One region of the Shewanella sp. GJ50-10 genome, then DNA from elsewhere that is predicted to be linked to it. Evidence: predicted binding sites of a transcription regulator. Region 1 holds the regulator's gene; the other holds the start of a gene.

Region 1 (4,679 bases):
ACCAAGTTATTTTCTTTGGTCCTGTCACAGTGACACAAGGTACGATTAACATTAATGCCGATGAACTTCGTGCATTCAGTGCTGAATCCGGTGGCAAAAAAACCATGATTGCCACAGGTAATCCGGCAACCTTTTCCCAAGAATTAGACGACGGCCGGATTGGTACTGCAAGCGCAAATGAAATCAAGTATGAACTCGCTACCAGTATTTTGACTTTAAAAGGCAACGCAAAACTTGATCAAGCTGGCAGCCAAGTGACAGGTAACTTGATTAGCTACAATATTGATAAGCAACAATTAATTGCTGAAAGTACTGGTGACGGTAAAGATCGCGTTATTACGATTTTCCAGCCAGAGAACTACCCAGATTTAAATGATTCAAAAGGCAATTCAGAGCAGCCTGAATTAGAATCACCAAAAACTGAAGAGTCAGAAAAGCTCATTGAAGATCAAGCAGCATCAATCAATGAAGTGAAAACAGAAGCTAATAATGCTGAAATAACAGCGACTGAAGTAACTGATACAGAAGCTTCTACGCCTGTAGTCGAAGTGCCTGAAGCAAATGCAGACACTTCAATTGAAGGCCTGCAAATTGAAGACAAGCCAAGTACAGATTCATTACCTGAAACACCAGCGCTAGAGCAAACTCAATAATGACACAAATAACGTTAACAGCTGAAAACTTGGCAAAAAGTTATAAAAGCCGTCAAGTGGTTAAAAATGTCAGCCTGACAGTTAAAACCGGGCAAATTGTTGGGCTATTAGGGCCAAATGGTGCAGGTAAAACCACCACCTTTTATATGGTGGTTGGGTTAGTTAAAAGCGATAAAGGCCGGATATTAATTGATTCTGACGATCTCACCGCAGACCCAATGCACCTTCGTGCTCGAAAAGGCATTGGTTATTTGCCACAAGAAGCCAGTATTTTTCGAAAGCTGACTGTACACGATAATATTATGGCTGTACTACAAACTCGCAAGAGTTTAACCACAGAGCAGCGTATTGAAGAATTAGAGCACTTATTAGAAGAGTTCAATATCACCCATATTCGAGATAGCCAAGGCATGGCATTATCGGGTGGTGAACGTCGCCGAGTAGAAATCGCACGCGCATTGGCAGCCAATCCTAAGTTCATTTTATTGGATGAGCCTTTCGCAGGTGTTGATCCTATCTCTGTGATAGATATCAAGAAAATTATTCAACAATTAAAAAGTCGTGGTTTAGGTGTGTTAATTACAGACCATAATGTTCGTGAAACACTTGATGTGTGTGAGCGCGCGTATATTGTCAGCCACGGAGATTTAATTGCAGAAGGCACGCCTGCTGAAATCTTAGACAATCAGCAAGTCAGGTCAGTATACTTAGGTGAGCAATTCAAGCTATAGTTAGCATTCTTTAGTGCACAATATGGCATTTCGCGACCAGTATCAGTCCCACTTTTTAGCGCTATGTTCTAGACTCAACTTAAGCCAAGGTTCAGCTTAAGCCTAGAAGCAGTTTAAAAAGGTGCTAGACCCACACAATTGTTAGTCGCGATGATGAAATTCAATTAGGGATAAGCGGTAAATGAAAGCCTCACTCCAACTTAAAATGGGTCAACACCTGACAATGACCCCTCAGTTGCAACAAGCCATTCGCTTATTGCAACTTTCCTCATTGGAGCTCCAGCAAGAAATTCAACAAGCACTAGACTCAAATCCACTCCTTGAGCTCGAAGATGAGTTTGCTAAAGCAAAAGAACCTGTAAAAGAGAACGCCCAGCAAACCGATACTGATTTTAGTGACAACAGCCAAGTTACCGTTGAAAAAGACACCTCAACAGTTGATACCACAGAATCATTGACCAAAGAGTCAATGCCTGAAGATCTCCCAATGGACACCACATGGGATGAAGTTTATACCGCCTCTCCTAGCTCAGGTTCTGGGGCAGTTGCTCGTGATGACGATATGCCCTTTCAAGGTGAAACCACCGAAGGCCTTTATGAACATCTTGAGTGGCAAAAAAACCTTACCCCATTTTCAGAAAATGATTTGGTCATCGCCACTGCCATTATCGATGCAGTAGATGAGCGTGGTTATTTAACTCAAACCACCGAAGATATTTTACAAGCTTTAGGTCTTGAAGATATTGAACTCGACGAAGTTGAAGCCGTACTCAAACGAGTTCAGCATTTTGATCCTGTAGGCGTTGCAGCAAGAGATTTAAGTGAATGCTTAATGATCCAACTCGGGCAATACCCTGATGAGATCCCTTGCATCGACAATGTAAAATTGCTCATCGGTGAACACCTTGATTTAATTGCTGGTCGCGACTTTAGATTATTAATGCGTAAAACCAAGCTTAAAGAAGATGATCTACGTGAAGCGATTCAATTTATTCAAACGCTGAACCCTCGTCCAGGCTTACAAATCACTCCTATTAAAGATGAATATGTCATTCCTGATGTGACAGTGTTTAAAAAGAGTGGTCGTTGGGTCGTTGAATTAAATCCAGATAACATGCCAAAAATTGGTGTGAATCAGCAATATGCAGCTATGGCGAAAGGTTCTGCAAATCAGTCAGACAGCCAGTTTATTCGCGGCCATTTACAAGAAGCAAAATGGTTTATTAAGAGTATTGAAAGCCGCAATGAAACCTTATTAAAAGTGGCTAATTGCATTGTGCAATTCCAGCAAGGCTTCTTTGAGTTTGGTGAAGAAGCCATGAAACCAATGGTACTTAATGACATTGCTGAAGCCGTTGAGATGCATGAATCAACCATTTCTCGTGTTACCACTCAAAAGTACATGCACACCCCTCGCGGACTTTTTGAACTAAAATATTTCTTCTCTAGCCACGTTAGTACCGATGATGGCGGAGAATGTTCTTCTACTGCAATTCGTGCCTTTATTAAGAAACTTGTTGCAGCGGAAAACCAGAAAAAGCCACTTAGCGATAGTAAAATGGCGACGCTACTGGCTGAACAAGGGATTAATGTTGCTCGGCGTACGATCGCCAAATATCGTGAAGCAATGCTCATCCCTCCCTCAAACCAACGCAAGAGCTTATAAGCCTTTGTTATTGGAGGATGATCTATGCAAATTAACCTGACTGGGCACCATGTAGAAATCACGCAATCTTTACGTGAGTATGTACAAACTAAGTTTTCAAAGCTTGAACGACACTTCGAACAGATCAATAATGTACACGTTGTGCTCAATGTTCAGAAGCTGCAACAAATTGCTGAAGCAAAATTGCACCTCAAAGGAGGTGAAGTTTTTGCCGTATCTCAGAACGCAGATATGTATGTCGCAATTGACGCCCTGATAGACAAATTAGATCGTCAGGTAATTAAACACAAAGAGAAGTTAATTAAACACTAACGATGGAACTTCGTACCATTCTGCAGCCGGCGTGCACCTCCTGCGCCACGCCGGGCAGTAAGAAAAAAGTACTGGAACTTATCAGCGATTTAATGGCTGCCCAGTACCCAACCCTATCTTCACAGGCTATTTTTGAAAGTTTAATAGCTCGTGAAAAAATGGGTAGTACAGGTATAGGAAATGGCATAGCGATTCCCCATGGTCGATTAACTGATATCGAACAACCGATAGCAATTTTGATCAAGTGTGAAGAAGGCATCGAGTTTGATGCTATCGATAAAAAACCCGTGGATATATTATTTGCGCTGCTAGTTCCTTCTGATCAATGCCAACAGCATTTAAGTACGCTGTCGACGATGGCTGAAAAACTGAGCGATAAATTAATCCTTAAGCGACTTCGAAAGAGTCATGACGCTACAGAACTTTATCAGGTTATTACTGCATGAAACTTGTCATCGTATCAGGACGATCAGGCTCAGGTAAATCAGTTGCACTAAGGGTATTAGAAGATTTAGGTTATTACTGTGTTGATAACCTTCCTTTACCACTTATTGGCAGCTTACTTGAGCAGCTCAAAGGAAATAACGAACTTGTCGCTATTAGCGTCGACGTTCGAAATATTGAAGAGCAAGGTAAAGTGCTTAAAGAGCAAATAGCCTTATTATCTGATGATACGACCATCATTAGTTTATTCTTAAACTCAAATGATCAGGTTCTGCTTAAACGCTACAGTGAAACCCGTCGATTACATCCTCTTTCTAAGAATCAAATCTCGTTACAAGAAGCCATTCAGCTTGAAGGTCGATTACTCGAACCGATTGCTAAAATGGTTGATCACTACATTGATACCTCGCAATTGACCATTTATGATCTTAGCGATCAGGTCAGACAGATATTAATGGGCAGTGTTGATAAAGAGTTAGTGATTCATTTTGAGTCATTTGGCTTCAAGCATGGCATGCCAGCTGAAGCTGACTTTATGTTTGATGTGCGTTTCTTACCCAATCCACATTGGGAAACAGAGCTAAGACCGTTAACTGGCTTAGATCAGCCAGTTCAAGAATTTTTAGGCAGACAACCTCTAGTCAATAAATTCATTTGGCAAATTGAAAACCTATTTGAAACCTGGATGCCGCACCTTGAACGTAATAACCGTAGCTACTTAACCATAGCTATAGGTTGTACAGGCGGCCAGCATCGCTCGGTCTACATTGCCGATCAACTAACTAAACGCTTCAGTAATAGTAAGCATCAAGTCAGTGCTCGTCACAGAGAACTCAAACTGTGACATCCCCTGCGAGTATTTCAAAAGAAATT
Region 2 (4,679 bases), 340 kb from region 1:
ATATTTTCATTTTTCTGTAACATTTTTATGCTCCAGCTAATGCCTTTATTAAGCATAGATGCAAGTACAAAAAATGAGACACTTAAACGTTACAAAACTTATCTAGCAAACAGGTTCAATTATCACTGTTTTCTAAAAAATGAAGATGACATTTCTATTTTTTATAGCAGAAATTATTGAGCCGGCTTTACCTTAGGCTGGATATTTACAGGCTGATTAGGGTTATTAGTTGAATGATGCTTAGAGTTATTTAGCGGTTGATCAATTTGAATAAATACCTCTTTGCCCTGATAAGGATAAGGTCGGTAAGCATTACCAGAACAGTTAAAGTAATGGTAAGGAACAGCTATCGGTAAGCAGCCAACAGGTAGTGCCTGTAGTATTTGAATTTGCTGCTGCATACGGAGCATTTCTTGCCATTGATGATCTCGCTGAACTTGATCTCTTACCGCAAATGCATCAAATGGCTCAGAAGCTTTACGCACAACCACTTTACCCGCCTGTGCATTGTCAACAGACATACTCCAAAGCAATACTGATATGCTAATAACTGTAACGAGTTTAGCTAGCTTGTTCATATCACAGCCCAATTGAATACTTACAATAGTTTGAGTATAACAAAAAAGCAGAGCACTAAGGCTCTGCTTTTAATTTAACTATTTCAAACTAAATCATTTATTAACCAGCTGATTTAATTGAAACAAACTCAGGATATGCATCAACACCACAATCTGAAGCATCCATACCGTTATACTCTTCTTCTTCAGTAACGCGAATACCTACAGTCGCTTTTAGTACAAACCAAACAGCGAAAGAAGCAGCGAATACCCAAGCAAAGATAACAGCAGCGCCATATAACTGAGCACCAAAGTTAGCATCAGCATTTGAAAGCGGTACTAACATTAGACCTAGGAAACCACATACACCATGAACCGAGATAGCACCTACTGGATCATCAATTTTGATACGGTCAAAGCCAACAATTGAGAAGATAACCACACCACCAGCAACAATACCTGTCACTGCAGCCATTAATAATGAAGGTGATAATGGGTCAGCTGTAATAGCCACTAGACCCGCTAAAGCACCATTAAGAATCATGGTTAAATCAGCTTTACCCCAAACTATCTTACAAACGATTAGCGCTGATACTGCGCCAAATGCTGCAGCAGAGTTAGTATTAACAAAGATTTTTGCTACTGCTGAAGCATTTTCTGCATCAGAAACTAATAACTGAGAACCACCGTTAAAGCCAAACCAACCCATCCATAAAATAAACATACCTAACGTAGCCATAGGTAAATTTGAACCTGGAATTGGGTTAACTGAACCGTTTGCGCTATATTTTCCTTTACGAGCGCCAAGTAACAATACACCAGCAATTGCCGCTGCTGCACCTGCCATATGCACAATACCACTACCAGCAAAGTCAACGAAACCAGCAGCAGATAAGAAACCACCACCCCATGTCCAGTAACCTTCAATTGGGTAAATAACGGCTGTCAGTACTACAGAGAAAAGTAGGAAAGACCAAAGCTTCATACGCTCAGCAACTGCGCCAGATACAATCGACATTGCTGTTGCAACGAAGACAACTTGGAAAAAGAAATCAGACTCAAGCGCATGATCTGCACCGTCTGCTTGTGAACCGATTAGCGAACCAAATGATGGTAACCAACCTGCTTCAACATTATCGACATACATGATGTTGTAACCCACTAATAGGTACATCACACAGGCAATTGAATATAAACATACGTTTTTGGTTAAAATTTCAGTGGTGTTTTTTGAGCGAACTAAACCCGCTTCAAGCATGGCAAAACCTGCTGCCATCCACATGACTAATGCACCTGAGATTAGAAAATAAAACGTATCTAATGCGAAACGTAACTCAGTGACTGTTGTTCCTAACGCTGCTAACTCTTCCATTTCAGCCCCCTTATAGTGCTTCGTTATCAAGCTCACCCGTACGAATACGGATTGCTTGTTCAAGATCAGTTACAAAAATTTTGCCATCACCAATCTTGCCTGTATGAGCTGCAGTCGTAATTGCTTCAAGTAATACTTCTAAATTTTCTGCTTTAGTAGCAATTTCTAGTTTAACTTTAGGAAGAAAATCGACTTGATATTCTGCGCCACGATAAAGCTCAGTGTGTCCTTTTTGACGACCAAAACCTTTAACTTCAGTTACAGTCATTCCTTCAATGCCCATTCCAGCAATAGCTTCTCGGACATCATCCAATTTAAACGGCTTGATGATAGCGCTGACGAGTTTCATCTCGACCTCCAAAAGTGTGATTGTTATATATTTGTTTACAATTACAATTCAATCATCAGGCCAAAATCATAAGCTCATGTTTTAAAACAAATAAAACAAAAACAGCCAGAAATAAAAGCATAAAAATGCACCAATAAAGTGCAGCTCTATTTCAGTGCGCACAAGATTAGCGCAGCAGAGTTTGCAAGGTTTGAAATTCAAAATAGGTTTCAAGCTCACGTAAAAATAGCCCCTTATAACCCATAGAAGTCAGCAATAATTTTTGGCATATGGTCAGCATTGAGCGTTAATAAAGCTGTGTATTGAGCGTTAATAAATCTGTGCATTGAGAATAATGACATTACTAAAGAGTGGTATTCATAAGGAATCAAGTTAAAAAGAAGTGGCGGTAAATTTAGGGCAGAACTAAAAACGTGGATAGCTAATTAGTCACTAAACACTGTCATGACAAAGTGTAAAATTGAAAAATAATAGTCAATAAAAAAGGCCCTCATATGAGGACCTTTAAGATGTGAGTATTTTCTAAATATCAACAATATACATTGCCGATTTAGATAACTAACTCTATTGGCTAAAGATTACCAGTTGAAGTTTCTTCAACTGCATCTGTAGGCTCTACAAGCTCTGTACGCTCTTCTGCAAGTAAGTCAGCTAACAGACTATCAACTTTAGTTTTATCAACAACATCAGCTTCAGTCGCGTCTTCAGAAGCTGCAATCAGTTCATCAGCATCTGCAGCAATATCTGCCCCTAGATCAGCACTAGTTTCGTCAAGCTCTGCTAATATTGCTTCTTGCTCAGTTACTGCGGCATCAACTACATCATTCGTTACAGATTCAATGCCTGAACTCGCATCTGTTCCTGCGGCATCTAATTGCGCTAACGCTGTTTCTGCATCAACCGCTTCAGCGGTAACCGGTGCTACTACTTCAGCCACTTCTTCAACGATAACGTCTTTAACTGCTGGTTCAGATGTTTCGCTTTGCGATGACGAATGATTAAATTGAGCCATTAAATCTTCGGTCAATTCAGGCTTCATAACAACAACGCCAGCTGCTGCAGCTAATACAACTCCTGCAACGACAAACTTAGTACCAGAACCTGATTTTTTCTCTTGTGCTTTTTCAGCTGCTGCTTTAGCCGCTAACTGCGCTTGAGGGTTTGGTTGAGGCTTAATTTCAAGTTTCGATTTTGGCTTTGGTGCTGTTTCAGCTTCAGTATTTTGCACAGGAGCCGCTTTTCGCTCTGGCGATGGTGCTGCTTTTGGCTCAGCTTTGATAACAGGTTCACTCATTTGAATGTCTGCTTCTAAATTATCCCTGATATCAGAGATCGGCTCTGGCTTTACTTCTGGTTTAATCTCAGTTTTTACCTGAGGAGTGTCAACAGCAACGTTAGTAATAGGCTCAGCCATTACATTAACATTACTCACTTTTGCAGCCTGAGCTATCGGCGCCTCTGCAATAGGCGCTTCAGCCTTTGGGGAGGCGTATGCTGGCTCTTCGTTAAATGGTGCGCTATAGGCAGCAACAGATTGTTCATCTGCAGCTAACTCAGGTAAAACACCTTGCTCAGGGCCTTTGGTTCTAGCACCTAAGAATTGTCCACCATCATAGATTTCCATCTTATGACTTGAAACATCACCTTCAACGACACCAGAGCTTACGATGACGAGACTGTTACAGTGCAAAGAACCTTTAAACACACCACAAACTCGCAATTCTTGACAGTAAAGCTCACCATCAATTTCGCCACCTACTTCAATTTTAACTTGGTCTGTTGAACGAATAACACCTTTGACTTGACCAGCGATCAAAGCAGGCCCTTTTACTGTCATTTCCCCGTCCAGTGAAGTTTCGGGACCAATAAAAGTCACCCCGTTTCCTTTGTTATTCATACCCAGCAGTATCCTTTTTATTATAAATTTTCGACTTATAGTAAACTAACTTAATAAAAACAACAATAACATTACATTTACAAGTCATTCACTTATCAAACACCCCATTTCAGCTAATCCATTAATAACTTCAGTGTTTTCTGATTATATGTAATAATCCTAATCTGCTAGTATCAGCAGGCTATTGTTAAGGACTTCAATAGTTGATAGTTATAAACAAGGACGTAAGATGATTTTATCGGATATATTCTTAGGTGATATTCCTGAGCCTTTGACCCAGCAACTGTGTCAAATTACTGAGCTACTCAAATGTAATACCATCAGCCATGATCCGCTCGACTTTTATTGGCAACAAGCTGATCAGCACAAAAAAATACTGCTGCATTTCATTGATGACCCTAAACAGCATATTCCTAATTTATCTATCGAGCTCATCTCCGAAGGTAAACATTTGGCTTTTTGCACTAAGTTAAATTCAGATACCGAAACTTTATTGATTGCTAA

The links. The regulator sigma-54, encoded in region 1, starts transcription at its own class of promoters, with help from an activator protein. The targets are predictions, from matches to a motif close to GTTGGCACGNNNNTNGNNT.
Region 2: the regulator sigma-54 is predicted to act here: its motif matches at 2,325-2,343, upstream of AC0L4E_RS02735 (P-II family nitrogen regulator).

The regions. Positions count from the first base shown of each region.
Region 1 is NZ_JBVVSS010000001.1:340,969-345,647, reverse strand. Features, by position in the region: partial or broken gene lptA (lipopolysaccharide transport periplasmic protein LptA) at 1-368, shown strand, start outside; gene lptB (LPS export ABC transporter ATP-binding protein) at 653-1,384, shown strand; gene AC0L4E_RS01325 (RNA polymerase factor sigma-54) at 1,566-3,050, shown strand; gene hpf (ribosome hibernation promoting factor) at 3,075-3,362, shown strand; gene ptsN (PTS IIA-like nitrogen regulatory protein PtsN) at 3,365-3,808, shown strand; gene rapZ (RNase adapter RapZ) at 3,805-4,650, shown strand; gene AC0L4E_RS01305 (HPr family phosphocarrier protein) at 4,665-4,679, shown strand, end outside.
Region 2 is NZ_JBVVSS010000001.1:679,958-684,636, reverse strand. Features, by position in the region: gene AC0L4E_RS02750 (tetratricopeptide repeat protein) at 1-23, opposite strand, end outside; gene AC0L4E_RS02745 (hypothetical protein) at 174-521, opposite strand; gene AC0L4E_RS02740 (ammonium transporter) at 679-1,929, opposite strand; gene AC0L4E_RS02735 (P-II family nitrogen regulator) at 1,940-2,278, opposite strand; gene AC0L4E_RS02730 (polymer-forming cytoskeletal protein) at 2,850-4,175, opposite strand; gene AC0L4E_RS02725 (helix-turn-helix transcriptional regulator) at 4,405-4,679, shown strand, end outside.